4 regions of the Streptomyces sp. SUK 48 genome follow, and region 2 is predicted to be linked to each of the others. Evidence: riboswitches for the same ligand, from Rfam matches in the RefSeq annotation. Region 2 holds a riboswitch; each other region holds the start of a gene.

Region 1 (4,203 bases), 470 kb from region 2:
ACTCCGTCATCTCGGCGGCGGAGCGCTCCTTGCCCTCGAAGAGGTACGTGCCGTCCTTGTAGAACTCGGAGGCGGCGACGTCGAGGGCGAGGGCGATCTGCTCGCCGGGCGTGTAGCCGGCTTCCTTGATGGCCTCGAGGATCAGGTCCAGGGCCTCGCGGTTGGAGCCGAGGTTCGGGGCGAAGCCGCCCTCGTCGCCGAGACCGGTGGCCAGGCCCTTGTTCTTCAGGACCTTCTTGAGGGTGTGGTAGACCTCGGCACCCCAGCGCAGCGCCTCGGAGAAGGACTCCGCGCCGATCGGGGCGATCATGAACTCCTGGATGTCCACGTTCGAGTCGGCGTGCGAGCCGCCGTTCAGGATGTTCATCATCGGCACCGGCAGCAGGTGCGCGTTGGGGCCGCCCAGGTAGCGGAAGAGCGGCAGGTCCGACGCCTCGGAGGCGGCGTGCGCGACGGCCAGGGAGACGCCGAGGATGGCGTTGGCGCCCAGCGAGCCCTTGTTGTCGGTGGCGTCCAGGTCGAACATGGCCTGGTCGATCAGGCGCTGCTCGGTGGCGTCGTAGCCGACCAGCTCCGGGCCGATCTGCTCGATGACGGCGAGGACGGCCTTCTCGACACCCTTGCCCAGGTAGCGGTTGGGGTCACCGTCGCGAAGCTCGATGGCCTCGAAGGCGCCGGTGGAGGCGCCGGACGGGACGGCGGCACGACCGGTGCTGCCGTCGTCGAGGCCGACCTCGACCTCGACCGTGGGGTTGCCTCGGGAGTCCAGGATTTCCCGGGCTACGACGACGTCGATGGACGGCACGAGCATCTCCTTCTTGGATGTGACGCTGGAAGTGCGGGGCGGCGGCCGTGCGGCTGCGCCTTGCGACTAGAGCCTAACCGTCCCGGGGTCGCCGGCCACCGACCGACCGTCTGGTGGGCGACGGGGACATGCAGACGGTACCCATTGTTCAGCACCGGAACAAAGGGGTTGGCGGATGAGACCCCGCTGAAGTCCGGGAAAACACAAGACCCCACCCCGGCGCGAACGGGGGAAAGCGCGCCGGGGTGGGGTGCTTGGGGGCGGGTGCCCCGGGAGAACCGTGGGGGGATGCGGGCCCCTGGGCCGTTGGGGGCCGGTCGCCGGGGGCCGGGTTCTCGGGGCTCGTCGCGGAGGGGTCCGCGGGCGCCTCGGGGGAGGCTCCCGCACCCGTGGGGACGGGTGGGCCCTTGGGGGGTGGGCCCTTGGGGGCGGGGCGGCCTCTTGGGGACGGGCGGACCCTTGGGGACGGGCGGACCCTTGGGGACGGGCGGACCCTCGGGGACGGGCGGACCCTCGGGGACGGGCGGACCCTCGGGGACGGGCGGACCCTCGGGACGGGCGGACCCTCGGGGACGGGCGGACCCTCGGGGACGGGCGGACCCTCGGGGACGGGCGGACCCTTGGGGTACGGCACCGGAGGCCGTACCCCCTTGGGTCGGACTACTTCAGGTGGAGCTGCTGGCCCGGGTAGATCAGGTCGGCGTTGTCCACGATGTCCTTGTTCAGGTCGAACAGCTTCTTCCAGCCGCCGGCCACGTGGTGCGCGGTCGCGATGGAGCTGAGGGTGTCGCCCTTGACCACCTTGTACTCGCCGTCACCCTTCTTGACCTTCTTGCCGGTCGGGGTGGTGACGGTCTTGCTCGCGGACGAGCCGGAGGAGGTGCTCGTGGACTTGGACGGCGCCGGGGTGGTGCGCTGCGTGGAGCGCGTGGCGGCCTGCTCGTCCGTGGAGCGGGTGGCGGTGCTGTCCGACGGGGTGCTCGCCCCGGCGGAGCCGCCGTTCGGGGTGCTGCTCAGACCCTTGCCGCAGACCGGCCAGGCACCCTTGCCCTGCGCGGCGAGAACCTTCTCGCCGATGGCGATCTGCTGCGACTTGGTGGCCTGGTCGGCGCTCGACGCGTAGGCGGTGCCGCCGTACGCGGCCCAGGTCGAGGCGGAGAACTGGATACCGCCGTAGTAACCGTTGCCGGTGTTGATGGACCAGTTGCCGCCGGACTCGCACTGCGCGACCGCGTCCCACTGGGAGTCGGTGGCGGCGGAGGCGGTGCCGGTGGCCATCAGCGGGGCGGCGACAGCGGCACCGGTGACACCGGCGAGCGTGACGACGCGGACGGCCTTGGACGGACGACGGTGCTTGCCCTTGCCGGAAAACAGCATGGAACGATCCCCTCACCGACGCCTGCGAGGTGAGCTGTCGGGTTCGGGCCGGTTGAGTTGCCCGGCCACCCCTCCCCGTGGAGGCGTGGCTTCACCCCAAGCCGGTCCGGCATCAACTGCCGGGCCCGGCACTTACCTTGGGTCCCCCGCTCCTGCCTGCGGCGCATGACGCGACGACTGTTCCCGGGCAGCCGCTGGCAGGATTCGGCGTTGCGGCCGCCGGGGCTCGTGGTGACGAGCGGCCTCGACCGTAGCCACGTGATCCGCGGAATTTCAAAGACGATCAAGGCTTCTGAGACTCATCCCACACTTTCACCAAATCGGACATTTACCGATCAAGTGGGGCGTCAACTAGCCCTGGTCCGCGCCCGTTTCGTCACTGACTTTCAGGGTCTGACCGGCGGTGATGTGATTCGGGTCGGCGCCCACGACCTTCTTGTTCACGGAGTAGAGCGTGTGCCATCCGCCGTGCACGTCAAGGGAGTCGGCGATGGCGCTCAGCGAGTCGCCCTCGCGGACGGTGTAGCTGCCCGGCTCGCGGGAGGCGTGCCGGCCGGAGGCGGAGTCGTTCTGCCCGTTTGCCGTGCTTTCGTCCGCGTCGCCGCCGCGGTGGCGTCCGCCGGTGAGGGCCCCGGTGTCGACTAGGTTCCAAGAGCCGACGGTCTGCCGGGGGTTGTCCGGGGTGCCGGTGGACGGCGCGGGCGTCGCGGAGCCGTCGGCGGGCGTGGACGGCGTGCCCGGCACGGAGGGATCGGACGAGGCCGGGTCGGACGGGTCCGGGGTGGGCGTGCCGGTGCCGGAGGTGCCGGTGCCGGAGGTGCCGGTGTGCTTGCCCGGCTTCGGGCTCGCGTGCTTGCCGCTCTGCTTGCCGGAGCCGTGGCTCGGCGAGGTGGAGGGGCCGGCGGAGCCGGACGGGTCGGTGGAGCCCTTCCCGGAGCCGGAGTCCTTGCCGGAGCCCGTGCCGGTTGCGGTGCCGTCGCCATTGCCGTTCTGGTCGCCGCTCTGGGTGCCGGCCGGGGTGGAGGAGTCGGGCAGGCCGGACGGGTCGGTCGTGCCGCCGTCCTGGCCGCTGCCGCCGCTGCCGCCGCCGCCGACGCCCGGGTCGACGCTCACGGAACCGGAGTTCGAGGTCAGTCCGGACAGCAGGGCGCAGGTGGCCCAGGGCGAGGTGCCCTTGTCCTTGAGGATCTTCTCGGCCACGGCGATCTGCTGCGAGCGGCTGGCCTGGTCGGCGGAGGAGGCGTACTGCGTGCCGCCGTGGGCGACCCAGTCGTCCTGGGATATCTGGAGGCCGCCGTAGTACCCGTTGCCGGGGTCGGCGCTCCAGGCGCCGCCGCTCTCGCAGTTGGCGACCTTGTCCCAGGTGGTGCCGTCGGCCGCGTGGGCGCTTGCGGCGCCGAGCAGCGGGATGGCGATGGCGGAGCCGGTCACACCGGCCGCGACGAGGAGGGCCGGAGCCTGACGGGGGCGGCGGTGACGACCGTTCCCGGAAATCATGCGGAAGCCTTTCGTGCGACGGCGGGGACCGGCGCGGCGGGTGGTGCCGGTCGCCGCGCTGAGGGGTGAAGGTAGCGGCACACGATCACTTGTCACAAGTTCATGCCGCGCGGATAACGCGAAGATCACAGAACTGAACGTCCGCCCCTCCGCTCCGTCACGTCCCGTTTCACCCGTCGGGCACGGCGGCGCCTCGCCCCCGGGGCGCGGGGCTCACGGAACCATGGAACCGACCCGATTCCGGGGGGCTGTTCACCCAGGAGGACACAAGATGCGGCACACCCGGTTGCACGGTGAGTCCGCGGAGTACCTCGCCGCCCGCGAGGAGCTGCGCCGCGCCGAGATCGAGCTGATGCGCGAGCGCGAACGGGTCGCGGCCCTGCGCCGGTCGCTGCCACCGGGGGCCGAGGTCGACGACTACGTGTTCCTGGAGGGCCCCGCCGACCTCGACGCGGGCGACGCGCCCGTGCGTGAGGTTCGCCTGAGCGAACTGTTCACCGGCGGCCCGGAGCGGCCCCTGCTCG
Region 2 (4,203 bases):
CTGCCGGACCTTGCCGGCCTTCACCAGTTCGTCCAGCGCGCCGATGATCTCCTCGACCGGCACCTCGGGCTGGTCGAAGTGGGTGTAGTAGAGGTCGATGTGGTCGGTGCCCAGGCGGGCCAGGGAGGCGTCGGCGGCGGCCCGGATGGTGGCCGCGGACAGGCCCTTGTACTGCGGGTGCTGGCTGACCTTGGTGGCGATGACGACGTCGGAGCGGTTGCCGCGGGCCTTGACCCACTTGCCGATGACGGTCTCGGACTCGCCGCCCTGGTGGCCCTCGACCCAGGCGCTGTAGGAGTCGGCGGTGTCGATGAAGTTGCCGCCCGCGGCCGTGTACGCGTCCAGGACGGCGAAGGAGGTCTGCTCGTCGGCGGTCCAGCCGAAGACGTTGCCGCCCAGGCAGAGCGGGAAGACCTCGAGGTCGGAGGAGCCCAGTGTGCGCAGAGAAGTCATGCTTCACATCAACACCGGCGGCGGATGATCGCATTCCGCCGCCGGTGGGGAGATCCGCGCGGATCGCGCGCGGGTTCCGTCAGGGGTTGAGGCCCTTGTCGCGCAGCCAGGGCGCGGGGTCGACGGCGGTGGCCTGCCCGTTCGGGTGGACCTCCAGGTGCAGATGCGGACCGGTGACATTGCCGGTGGCGCCGACGCGGCCGATGACCTCGCCGGTGGTGACCTTCTGGCCGGCCGAGACATTGATCGAGGACTGGTGGCAGAACCACAGCTCGGTGCCGTCGTCCAGGGTGAGGACGGTGCGGTAGCCGTAGGCGCCGGCCCAGCCGGCCTGGGTGACGGTGCCGCCGTGCACGGCCTTGATCAGGGTGCCGGTGGGGGCCGCGAAGTCGAGGCCGGTGTGGTAGCCGGAGGACCACATGGCGCCGGGCTGCCCGAAGGTGCCGGTGATCGTGTACGAGACGACGGGCAGCGTGTACTGCTTGGCCAGCTCGGCCAGCCGCTTGGCCTCGGCCGCCTTCTTGGCGGCGGCCTCCGCCTTCTCCTTGGCGGCGGCGGCCTTGCCGGCGGCCTCCTGCTCCGCCTTGGCGGCCACGGCGTCGCTCTGCTGCTGGGCGGCGGCGACCCTCGCGGCGGTGGCCTTGCTGTCGGCCTGGCCCTGCTGCTGCTCGGCCTGGGCCATGATCCGGTTGCGCAGGGCCTCGCCGGCGCCGCTGTCCCTGACACCCTCGGTGGTGTGCCCGAGATCGGTGAGCGCGGTGGCGGTCTCGGCCTTGGGCCCGTCCGTGGAGTCGTCGCCGAAGAAGTGCTCGACGGTGGACAGCTGCGGCACCGAGACGTTCGGCATGTCCGGCATCGAGATGGAGACCGGCGGCTTGCCGGTGTTGGCGCTGGCGATGCCGCCCGCGCCGACGGCGGCGATCACGCCGACGCCGAGGACGGTGGAGCTGCGGGCGAAGCCGCCGCGCTGCTTGGCGACGCGGTGGCGGCCGCGGACCGGGGCGACGGTCTCCTCGGTCGGGTTCCACTCCTCCCAGGGGCCGTCGTCGTCGAGGCCGGGGCCGGGGCCGAACGACTCGGGCTCGCGCTGAGCGGGCACGAACGGGGATTCTGGGGCAGGCCGGTTGGACGCCACGGGGGCGTGCTCCTTTCCTTCCTCCGCCTACCGGGTTAGCTGACGGGTTCGGAGCAGGAAGGTCTCCTACGCGCGTATACCGCTCGCGGACCGGCGTGCGGTCCGTGACGGTTTTCGCGTGATTCACCCCAAGGTGGTGGTTCCCCGGTTCCCTTGCGGGATTCGGCGCGTGCGCGCGGAGCCGTCGCGGGTGACGGCTGGGACGACCGCGCTGCGTTATCGAACGTTAATAGACCCGGGGGAACTTTCCAAGCCGTTCGGCTTGATCATTAACGCTTCAGGCCATGGACGTATCCCCCAGCAGGCCGCCGAACCGGGCGAGTTGACCGGCGTTCAGCAGTCATCCGGTTTTTGATGGTGACTCAGACGTTATGCGCAGGGCGGTCGAACGGTCACTACGGGTAACCCCCGTATCCGGGCTCCGGAAAACACTCAGGGCCGGAATCCGTCAACTGGATTCCGGCCCTGAGATATCAGTAGCGGGGACAGGATTTGAACCTGCGACCTCTGGGTTATGAGCCCAGCGAGCTACCGAGCTGCTCCACCCCGCGGCGATGTCTCTACTGTACGCCATCCCAGGGGCGGAAAGCACATCGGTTGGGACAGGCCCCCGGATCAGCCCCGCAGATGCCGGTTCGGGGCCTGGGCCAGGGCCTCGTACTCGGGCAGGAGGACGACGTCGGCGCCCGCGCCGGTCAGCACTCCCGTGCCATCGGCCGCCACCACGAACGTGTCCGGCTCGCGCCAGGCGGTGACCACCCGGCGCACCCCCGCCCGCAGGATCAGCTCGGCGCAGGGCGCGGGCCGGGAGGCGCGGCGGGCGCAGGGCTCCAGGCTGCTGTAGACGGTGGCGCCGGGCAGCCGGGGGTCGGCGGGGTCGGTCCTGGCGAGCGCCGCCTCCTCCGCGTGCGCCACCGGGTCCGTGCCCTCCCGGGAGTGGCCGCGGGCCAGCTCGGTGCCGTCGGCGGCGACCACGACCGCGCCGACGCTGAAGGCCGTCTCCGAGGGCGGGCACAGCGCGGCCAGCTCGCAGGCGGTGCGCAGCCAGTGCCGGTCGGCGGCGGTGGGCACCGGGCCGGTGCCGGGCGCGGTGGGCTCGTAGCGCGCCAGGACCACGTCCTCGATCCGGCGGGACTCGACGAGCCGCAGCCGCCCCTCCTGGTAGCGGCCGGGCCCGAACAGCCGCGGGGCGGCCGGGTCGCCCACGATCAGCGGGGCGAGGGCCAGGTGCAGCTCGTCGGCGAGACCCTGCTGGAGGAGCTGGGTGTGCACGGCCGCGCCGCCCTCCACCATCAGCCGGCGCACCCCGCGCTCCGTGCGCAGATGCCCGAGCAGGGCCCGCCAGTCCAGCTCCGGGCCGAGCGCGACGACCTCGGCGGCACCGCCGAGCAGCCGGGCGGCCCGCGCCGCGCCCCGGTCGGTCGTGTAGACGAGTCTGTCGCCGCCGGTGTGCCAGAAGCGGGCCCCGGGGTCGAGATCGCCACTGCCCGTGACGGTGACCTTCAGCGGGTACTCCGGTTTGCCCCGCGCGAGCCGCGCCGCGCGCCGCTCGGCGGAGCCGACCAGGAGGCGGGGGTTGTCGGCGCGCAGGGTGCCGGCGCCGATCAGCAGGGCGTCGGCGGAGGCCCGTACCGCGTCGACCCGGTCGAAGTCGGCCGGTCCGGACAGCAGCAGCCGCTCCGGGCCGGTGTCGTCCAGGCAGCCGTCGAGGGAGACGGCGGCGGACAGCAGCACGTACGGGTACGGCGCGGACTCGGGGAGGGCTCGCTCGGCGCTCATCGTGCTCATGGTGCTCATCGGCTCCAGTGTGCGGCTCCGGGTCAGCCGGCCTGCTCCCGGGGACGGCGGGCGTCGCCCGGTTCCCGCCCGGTGAAGGACAGGACGACGATCAGTACACCGCCGCAGGTGATCGCCCAGTCGGCGAGGTTCATGACGCTGAAGTCGCGCACCGCGACGAAGTCGACCACCGCGCCGCGCAGGCCGCCCGGCGCGCGGAAGAGCCGGTCGGTCAGATTGCCGACCGCGCCGCCCAGCAGCAGCCCGAGGGCGATCGCCCAGGGCGTGCTGGTCAGCTTGCGGGACACCCGCACGATGACGGCGGCCACGGCGAGCGCGATCAGGGTGAACACGATGGTCGTCGCGCTGCCCATGCCGAAGGCGGCGCCGGGATTGCGCTGCACCCGCAGCTCCAGCCAGGACCCGAGCACCGGCACGGGACTCCGGCCCTCCAGGCCCGCGACCACCGCGAGCTTGCTCCCCAGATCGACGGCGTAGGCGACGGCGGCCACCAGCCACAGCGTCCGCACCCGCCGCGTCCCGCTCCCGGTGCCGTTCGACTCGCTCAGCGTCACCCGCGTACTCCTCCCCGACTCCCGCCCAGCGTACGGGCCGGCCGGCGGGACGTCACCGTGTTCCATGGCCCGTTCCCCGGCCCGCGAAAACCGCATTCGTATTTTCGCCAGTTGCTGTCATAGGACCGCCGAACCCCGCTTTCGAGCTATAGAAGCACCCGAATGCCCCACACCCCAGCTCCCGAGAGGCTCGTTAGCTGACCGTGGCACGCACAGAGAGACGCACAGCGCTGAATCTCCACTCGCCGGTCACATTCCGGCTGG
Region 3 (4,203 bases), 2.1 Mb from region 2:
GTCCGCCTCCCAGTGCGCGGGGTACTCGTACCGGCTCTGCGGTTCCGCCGAGGTTCGCATGGGGCCCAGCGTACGGCTCGCGTACGACAACGGCGCGGGGCACTCTGTGGAGCACGACGGAGGGGGTGCGCAGCCCCTCTTCTGGCACGCGTCACGATATGGAACACTGGTCTAGACAACCCTGAACAGTGAAGGGCAGCAACACATGGCTGAGCGCCGCGTCAACGTCGGCTGGGCCGAGGGTCTTCACGCCCGCCCCGCCTCCCTCTTCGTCCGGGCCGCCACGGCCGCAGGCATCCCGGTGACGATCTGCAAGGCCGGTGGCACCCCGGTCAACGCGGCCTCCATGCTGGGCGTTCTGGGCCTGGGCGCCCAGGGCGGCGAGGAGATCGTGCTCGCCTCCGACGCCGAGGGCGCGGACGCCGCCCTGGACCGGCTGGCGAAGCTGGTCGCCGAGGGCCTGGAAGAACTGCCCGAGACGGTCTGAGCGGGACCCGGGACCGTCCGGGCGGACCCGGAACGGTCCGTGCGGGATTTCGAGAAGCCGTGCCATCCCCAGCGGGTGGCACGGCTTCCGTGTTTTCGGAGCGCCACCGCATTGGCCATGGGCGGCATTCGTCATGGTCCACTCATGGGAATTCAGGACACCCGGAAATACCCGGCTCCCGAATATCCCACCCACTTTGTATACGGCACCCGTGTTAATTCCCCGCGCCGGACATGTTTACGGCATGTTGCGAAGTCCGCGTCCGCGCCGCGGTGCCGGGGACCCGCAGCCGGTACGCCGCCGTCGCCCGCTCGGTGTGCAGCGCGGTCACCGCGCGGGCGCGCTCGCCGTCGCCGCGGGCCACCGCGTCCACGATCGCGCCGTGCTCCGCCCAGGTGCCGACCATGTCGGGGGGCGTGTCCACCGTGTACATCCAGGCGATCTTGTGGCGCAGCTGGAGGAGTGTCGAGGTCAGCGAGGGGCTGCCGCAGGACTGGGCCAGCGTCTCGTGGAACCAGCCGTCCAGGGCGCGCAGATCCTCGCCGCCGCCCCGCCTGGCGCGTTCCTGGCCCAGCCGGACCAGGCCGCGCAGCACCTTCAGATGGGCCTCGGTACGGCGCCGGGCGGCCCGCGCGGCGCCGAGCGGCTCCAGGAGCAGGCGCATCTCCAGCAGGTCGGCGGCCTCCTGCTCGGTCGGCTCGGCCACGCAGGCCCCCGCGTGCCGGCGGGTCACCACGAAGCCCTCCGCCTCCAGGGTGCGCAGGGCCTCGCGCACGGGGACCCGGGAGACGCCGTAGCGGCGGGCGAGCACCTCCTCGGTGAGGCGGCCACCGCGTTCGAGGGAGCCGGCGACGATGTCGTCCCGGATCGCCGTGCACACCGATTGCGCCGGAATACGCATGACCGACCTCCGCCTTAATACCCGCGACACGACACCGACGACGGACGCGTGTTTTCCGTGACTCTATTCCACCGGGCCGGAATTTCCGATGGCGGGCCCCGAATCATGGATATTTTTTGGACAGGCTCCGGCGAGAAGCGCCGGGGAATGGCGAAAACCCCGGCCGGGTGGGCCGGGGTTTTCGATGCCGTGCGGGTGGGCCGGACGTTCGCGCCGTGGCCGCGAGGGTCGGACGTTCACACCGCGGCCGCGGAGGTCAGACGTTCACACCGTGGCCGCAGGGGTCAGACGTTCACGCCGTGGCCGCGGAGGTAGGCGAGGGGGTCGACGTCGGAGCCGTAGTCGGGGCTGGTGCGCGCCTCGAAGTGCAGATGCGGGCCGGTGACGTTGCCGGTCGCGCCGGACAGGCCGATCTGCTCGCCTGCGGCGACCTGCTGGCCCACCGTGACACCGATGGACGACAGATGGCCGTACTGGGTGTACATGCCGTCGGCCATGCGGAGCACGATCTGGTTGCCGTACGCGCCGCCCCAGCCGGTGGAGACGACGGTGCCGGCGCCGACCGCGTGCACGGAGGTGCCGGTCATGGCGTGGAAGTCGATGCCGGTGTGGGAGCCGGACGACCACAGAGAGCTGCTGGCCTGGTAGCCGGTCGACACGTAGGAGTGCGCGATCGGGGCCACGAAGGCGTTCAGCCGCTTGCGCTCGGCCTCGCGGGCGGCGCGGGCCTTGGCCGCGCGGGCCTCCTTCGCGCGCACCGCGGCGGCCTTCTCGGCCGCCTCGTGCTCGGCGATCCGCTGCTGGGCGACGGCCTGGGCGTCGATGTGCGCGGCGAGGTCGTCGCTCGCGCTGAGCACCGGGGTGAGACCGGTCTGCTCGACGGTGTGCTCGGCGGCGAGCGCCGGGGACGCGGCGAGGGTGCCGATGACACCGGTGGTCGTCAGGGCCGCGATACCGGCCGCCTGGGCGGTGGTGCGCTTGACCCGGCCGGGCTTGCGGTGCTTCCCGGTGGCGCATATGAACGCCATGTGCGTGGCTGTTCCTTTCCTTCCCTCTCGCCTACCGGGTTAGCTGACGGGTTCGGAGCAGGAAGGTCTCCTACGGGCCCCGCGCTCGCGCACGGACGCCCGATTCACCCCAGGGACGTGTGGGTCCCCGGCTCCCCTGGCTCGCGCCTCGGGGACTCGGCGATGGCTGTCCGGTGCCGCGGCTGCGGCGCACTGCCCGACGGACAACCCGGACGACGCTAAGCGGACCGGCTCCCAATCCCCAAACAGAACGCGGCTTTTGTAGCGCATCCCACAGGGCAGACGGGCAACCTCCGTCCCAATAGGGACATCTCGGGAGGAGAGTGGAACAAAGGGGGCCCTGACGACCCGTAGGCCGTCAGGGCCCCCGTAAGCGGGCAGCGGGCGCCCGCGGTTACTCGGCGGCCACCACGGTGACCTCGCCGATGCCCAGCGCCTCGACCGGCGCCTTGATCTCCGACGCGTCACCCACGAGGACCGCCACCAGGCGGTCCACCGGGAAGGCGTTGACGACCGCCGCGGTGGCCTCCACGGTGCCCGTCGCGGCCAACTGCCGGTAGAGCGTCGCCTGGAAGTCGTCGGACAGGTGCTGCTCCACCTGGTCGGCGAGCGTGGCCGCGACGGCCGCCGCGGTCTCGTACTTCAGCGGCGCGACCCCGACGAGGTTCTGCACGGCCACGTCCCGCTCGGCGTCGGTCAGGCCCTCCGCCGCGAGGGTGCGCAGCACCTTCCACAGATCGTCCAGCGCGGGGCCGGTGTTGGGGGTGTCCACGGAGCCGCTGATGGCCAGCATGGAGGCGCCGTTGCCGTCGGGTCCGGAGCGGAGCACCTGGCCGAACGAGCGCACACCGTAGGTGTAGCCCTTCTCCTCGCGCAGGACGCGGTCCAGGCGGGAGGTGAGGGTGCCGCCGAGGCAGTAGGTGCCGAGCACCTGGGCGGGCCACACCCGGTCGTGCCGGTCCGAGCCGACCCGGCCGATGAGCAGCTGCGTCTGGACGGCACCGGGCCGGTCCACGATGACGACACGCCCGGTGTCGTCGGCCGTCACCGCGGGCACCGGGCGCGGCTCGCCCGGGGTGCCGGTCCAGGCGCCCAGGGTCTCGCCGAGCAGCGCGTCCAGGTCGATGCCGGTGAGGTCACCGACCACGACCGCGGTGGCGGTGGCGGGGCGTACATGGCGGTCGTAGAACGCGCGGACGGCGGCCGCGTCGATCTTCTCGACGGTCTCCTCGGTGCCCTGGCGCGGCCGGGACATGCGGGCGGTCGCCGGGAACAGCTCCTTGGAGAGCTCCTTGGCGGCGCGCCGGGCGGGGCTGGCCAGTTCGTGCGGGATCTCGTCCAGGCGGTTGCGGACCAGCCGCTCGATCTCGCTCTCGGCGAAGGCGGGGGCGCGCAGCGCGTCGGCGGCCAGGCCGAGGCCCTTGGCCAGCCGCGAGGCGGGGACCTCCAGGCTGATCCGGACGCCGGGGTGGTCGGCGTGGGCGTCCAGGGTGGCACCCGCGCGCTCCAGCTCGGCGGCGAACTCCTCGGCGGAGTGCTTGTCGGTGCCCTCGGAGAAGGCGCGCGCCATGAGGGTGGCGACGCCGTCCAGGCCGGCCGGCTCGGCGTCCAGCGGGGCGTCCAGGAGCACCTCGACGGCCACGACCTGCTGGCCGGGACGGTGGCAGCGCAGCACGGTCAGGCCGTTGTCGAGCGCGCCGCGCTCGGGGCCGGGAAGGCCCACGGCTTCGCCTCGCCGGCCTGCGGCTGCGGGTGGAAGTCCATGGTGGCGAGCTGCTCGGTCACTT
Region 4 (4,203 bases), 830 kb from region 2:
CCACCCGAGCCGCCATTCTCACCCGAATCGGTGAGGAGTGGTGATGTCCGTGGTGTCCATACGACCAAATCCGCGGTGCGGAAGCGTCAGCCCTCGGAGCCAACTCGGCGTACGACTGCGGTATGACACGTAGGGGGCACCCCTAGGGGGCTCGAACTCGTCCCTGGGCTCGAACTCGTCCTGGGGCTCGAACTCGTCCCCAGGGCAGCATGCGGCCGGAACCCGGGGTACGGCCACCTGGTGGACGCCGAACGGGTGGTCGTCCCAGGCCGGGACGGGCCGGTCATCCGGCCCGGTGCACCACCGCGTCGCACAGCTCCGTCAGCGCCACCTTGGCGTCGCACTCCCGCAGCGGGGCGAGCGCGGCGCGCGCCTCCTCCGCGTACCGCACGGTGTCCCGGCGGGCCTGCTCCAGGGCCGGGTGGGCGCGCAGCGCGGCCAGCGCCTCGGCGTGCCGGGCGTCGTCGCTGAGGTCGGAGTCCAGCAGCTCGCACAGGGCGAGGTCCTCGGGCAGGCCGAGCCGGGCGGCCCGCTCGCGCAGCCGCAGCACGGGCAGCGTCGGGATGCCCTCGCGCAGATCGGTGCCGGGGGTCTTGCCGGACTCCTGGGAGTCGGAGGCGATGTCCAGGTAGTCGTCGGCGAGCTGGAAGGCCACGCCGAGCCGCTCGCCGTACTGGGTGAGCACGTCCACGACCGTCTCGTCGGCGCCGGACATCATCGCGCCGAACCGGCAGGACACCGCGACCAGCGAGCCGGTCTTGCCGCCGAGGACGTCCAGGTAGTGCTCGACCGGGTCGCGGCCGTCGGTCGGTCCGGCGGTCTCCAGGATCTGGCCGGTGACCAGGCGTTCGAACGCGAGGGCCTGGACCCGGACCGCCTCGGGGCCGAGGTCGGCGAGGATCTGGGAGGCGCGGGCGAAGAGGAAGTCGCCGGTGAGGACCGCGACGGAGTTGCCCCAGCGGGTGTTGGCGCTGTCCACGCCCCGGCGTACGGCGGCCTCGTCCATGACGTCGTCGTGGTAGAGCGTGGCCAGATGGGTCAGCTCCACGACCACGGCCGAGGGCACCACACCGGGCGCGTAGGGGTCGCCGAACTGCGCCGCGAGCATCACGAGCAGCGGCCGGAAGCGCTTCCCGCCGGCCCGTACGAGGTGCTGGGCGGCCCCCGTGATGAACGGGACCTCGCTCTTGGTGGCCTCTAGCAGGCCCTCCTCGACAGCCGCCAATCCGGCCTGGACATCGGCTTCGAGAGCCTGGTCCCGCACGCTCAGCCCGAACGGCCCGACGACGGTCACGAGGGGTCTCCTGTCTGCTGGTGTCTGCTGGCGATTACGCGGTTTGTCGATAGGTCGCTGCCATCACTCAAGTCAGCGTATCCGGTCCGGTTTCGATCACCGATAGCGCCCACCCTGCGCCCACCCGTCCAGCCCGGGCGGTATCGGGTCATGACCGGCATACCCCCGCTCGGATGATGACAACGGACATTTATCGACTTAACAGGTAATCGGGAACTTCATCACGATCCCGGAGATGAAAGGAGTACCGACCCGACTCCGCCGGGGGGACGAATCCCCCATGCCCGATTTTCCACAGTTTGCCATTTCGTGAAGTGGGTCACCTGACCGCCTTCCCGCCGGTAACCCTTCGACACCCCTTCCCGCCGTGCGGCGTAAGCGAGTTGAGTATTGGCATTCGCAAAGGATCAAGTACCCCATAGGCTGATGATCAAGGCCAAATGCCGCGATATAACAATTCAGAGCTTGTTCCCGGCATGTGCTCTCGCATACGTTCCCGACCCATCGGGCGGACGCCTCATCCTGCCGCCGCCCGTACACCCATCGACGAACTCATTCGTACGGCAGGAGCGGGGGACCCAGGTAAGTCGCCGGACCGGACGACTCACGGGGTGCGGCGCGTGACACAGCGCGCCGCACCGCGTGTTCGCACGGAACGGCTTGGGGTAAAGCCGCGCCTCTCACGGGGCGCGACCGGGCACCTCCCCGCCCGAACCCGACAGCTCACCTCGCAGGCGTAGGAGAGGAACGTCCCCATGTCTGCTGCCGTTCAGCCGCGCCGCACCCGCGCCAACCGTCTCGTCCGCCTGATCGCCGTCGCCGGCACCGGCGCGGCCGTGCTCGCCATGCCGCTCGTGGGCGCGGCGACCGCGTCCGCCACCACCGGCACGACCTCGGCCGCCACCACGCCCGCCGGGTACCCGAACAACCTCGACGGCTGGATCCGCGAGTCCCTCGCGATCATGGCCGAGAAGCACATCCCGGGCACCTACAACGGCATCCACCGCAACATCATCCGTGAGTCCTCGGGCAACCCGAACGCCATCAACCTGTGGGACTCCAACGCGGCCAAGGGCATACCGTCCAAGGGTCTGCTCCAGGTGATCGACCCGACCTTCAACGCGTACCACGTGGCCGGAACGTCGTTCAACATCTACGACCCGGTCGCGAACATCACCGCCGCCTGCAACTACGCGGCCGCGCGGTACGGCTCGATCGACAACGTCAACGGCGCCTACTGACCGGCGCCGGGCCGTCGCGGCGGCCCGTGGCACCACCGCTGTTCCCGGTCATCCGGCCGGGAACAGCCGTTCGAGGACGACGGCGATGCCGTCGTCCTCGTTCGCGGTCGTGACCTCGTCGGCGACCGCCTTCAGCTCGGGGTGGGCGTTCGCCATCGCGACGCCGTGCGCCGCCCAGCGGAACATCGGGATGTCGTTGGGCATGTCACCGAAGGCGAGGGCGCGTTCCGCCGGGACCCCGAGCCGCTCGGCGGCCAGCGCGAGCCCGGTCGCCTTGGTCACCCCGCAGGGCTGGAGCTCCACGGTGCCGGGTCCCGACATGGTGACCGTGGCCAGCGAGTCCACCACCGAGCGGGCGACCGCCGCCAACTCGTCGTCGGACAGGGTGGCGTGGCGCAGCAGCACCTTGCTGATCGGTGCCCGCCACAGGTCGTCGCGCCGGGCCACGCCGACCGCGGGCAGGGTCGGGTGGGGCATCCGGTATCCGGGTTCGGTCAGGGTGAGCCCGTCCGTGCCGTCCTGGTCGACGGCCGCGAACACCGGGCCCACCTCGGCCTCGATCTTGCCGAGCGCGGTCTCGGCGAGCTCCCGGTCCAGCCGGACCGACCACAGCATGCGGCCGGACCCGGCGTCGTAGACCTGTGCGCCCTGCCCGCACACCGCGAGCCCGGTACTGCCGAGGGCGGTCAGGAGGGGGCGGACTCTGGGGGCCGGGCGGCCGGTGACCACCAGATGCCGGGCCCCGGCCCGCTCCGCCCGCGCGAGCGCGGCCAGCGAACGCTCGGAGACGGTGTCGTCGCCGCGCAGCAGCGTCCCGTCCAGGTCGGTGGCGATCAGTGCGTACGCGGGGGAGGCAACCATGATCCGAGAATACGGACCCGCCCCCTCCGCAGCCCCTCGCGTCCTCCCCCGACTCCCGTGTCATCGCCCGGACTTGCGCGGGGGCCGGCTTCAAGTGGGCTTGGGCGGCGTCCTGATGGGGCGGGGGACGACGGGGAGGAAGGGTGGCAGAGGGGGTACGGCGGCTCCCTGCCCGGCGCTCACCCGCGCACCCTCGGTCCGGCGCCCCCGCCCCCGGCCCCCGCGCCCCCGCGCCCCCCGGCCCCCGCGCTCACCCGTGCGCCCCCGCCAGATGCCCCGCCAGCCGCGGCGAGGCGAATTCCGTGCCGCACACGAAGCGCATCACCGGGCCGTAGGAGGAGGCGGCCGGCAGGCCCGTGAAGTAGAGGCCGGGGACCGAGGAGACGTAGCCGGCGCCGAGGCGCGGGGCGCCGCGGCTGGTGGCGAGGTGGGTGCGCAGGCTGGGGCCGAGGAAGTCCATCGCGGCGATGTCCACGCGGTACCCGGTCGCGGCGATCACATGGTCGGCGGTGAGGGCCTCCGTGCGGCCGCCGTGGGTGCGCACGGTCAGCACCGGGCCGCCGTCCCGCGCCGCCGCGCCCAGCACCCGCTCGACCTCCGTCACCTGTACGGCGCCCTCGAACCGCTCCCGCAGCCACCAGGCGCCGAGCGGGCCGAGCACCCGGCGCACCAGGAAGTGCCGGGTGGGCTCGGGCAGGAAGCGGTAGGGGTGCGGGCAGTAGCTGAACGCCCACAGCGACCAGGCCCGCCCGAACGGCGACTCGGGCCGCAGCCTCGGCTGCTCCCAGGGCGGCGCCCCGAACGCGA

The links. Region 2 has a riboswitch for cyclic di-AMP ahead of GHR20_RS19310 (M23 family metallopeptidase). Riboswitches for the same ligand answer to the same signal wherever they lie in the genome.
Positions count from the first base shown of each region.
Region 1: another riboswitch for cyclic di-AMP. It lies ahead of GHR20_RS21505 (transglycosylase family protein); the one in region 2 lies ahead of GHR20_RS19310 (M23 family metallopeptidase).
Region 3: another riboswitch for cyclic di-AMP. It lies ahead of GHR20_RS09570 (M23 family metallopeptidase); the one in region 2 lies ahead of GHR20_RS19310 (M23 family metallopeptidase).
Region 4: another riboswitch for cyclic di-AMP. It lies ahead of GHR20_RS15485 (transglycosylase SLT domain-containing protein); the one in region 2 lies ahead of GHR20_RS19310 (M23 family metallopeptidase).

Region 1 is NZ_CP045740.1:4,909,461-4,913,663, reverse strand. It holds gene eno (phosphopyruvate hydratase) at 1-805, opposite strand, end outside; gene GHR20_RS21505 (transglycosylase family protein) at 1,466-2,182, opposite strand; cyclic di-AMP (ydaO/yuaA leader) riboswitch at 2,187-2,356, opposite strand; gene GHR20_RS21500 (transglycosylase family protein) at 2,534-3,679, opposite strand; gene GHR20_RS21495 (DUF899 family protein) at 3,951-4,203, shown strand, end outside.
Region 2 is NZ_CP045740.1:4,438,876-4,443,078, reverse strand. It holds gene GHR20_RS19315 (aldo/keto reductase) at 1-453, opposite strand, end outside; gene GHR20_RS19310 (M23 family metallopeptidase) at 533-1,588, opposite strand; cyclic di-AMP (ydaO/yuaA leader) riboswitch at 1,596-1,766, opposite strand; tRNA gene GHR20_RS19305 (tRNA-Met) at 2,066-2,139, opposite strand; gene GHR20_RS19300 (dihydrofolate reductase family protein) at 2,204-3,376, opposite strand; gene lspA (signal peptidase II) at 3,409-3,939, opposite strand.
Region 3 is NZ_CP045740.1:2,292,516-2,296,718, forward strand. It holds partial or broken gene GHR20_RS09555 (GNAT family N-acetyltransferase) at 1-60, opposite strand, end outside; gene GHR20_RS09560 (HPr family phosphocarrier protein) at 206-487, shown strand; gene GHR20_RS09565 (GntR family transcriptional regulator) at 702-1,388, opposite strand; gene GHR20_RS09570 (M23 family metallopeptidase) at 1,673-2,416, opposite strand; cyclic di-AMP (ydaO/yuaA leader) riboswitch at 2,430-2,588, opposite strand; partial or broken gene GHR20_RS09575 (pitrilysin family protein) at 2,811-4,180, opposite strand; gene GHR20_RS09580 (pitrilysin family protein) at 4,198-4,203, opposite strand, start outside.
Region 4 is NZ_CP045740.1:3,613,061-3,617,263, forward strand. It holds gene GHR20_RS15480 (polyprenyl synthetase family protein) at 284-1,294, opposite strand; cyclic di-AMP (ydaO/yuaA leader) riboswitch at 1,829-2,046, shown strand; gene GHR20_RS15485 (transglycosylase SLT domain-containing protein) at 2,050-2,535, shown strand; gene GHR20_RS15490 (HAD family hydrolase) at 2,584-3,396, opposite strand; gene GHR20_RS15495 (FAD-dependent oxidoreductase) at 3,647-4,203, opposite strand, start outside.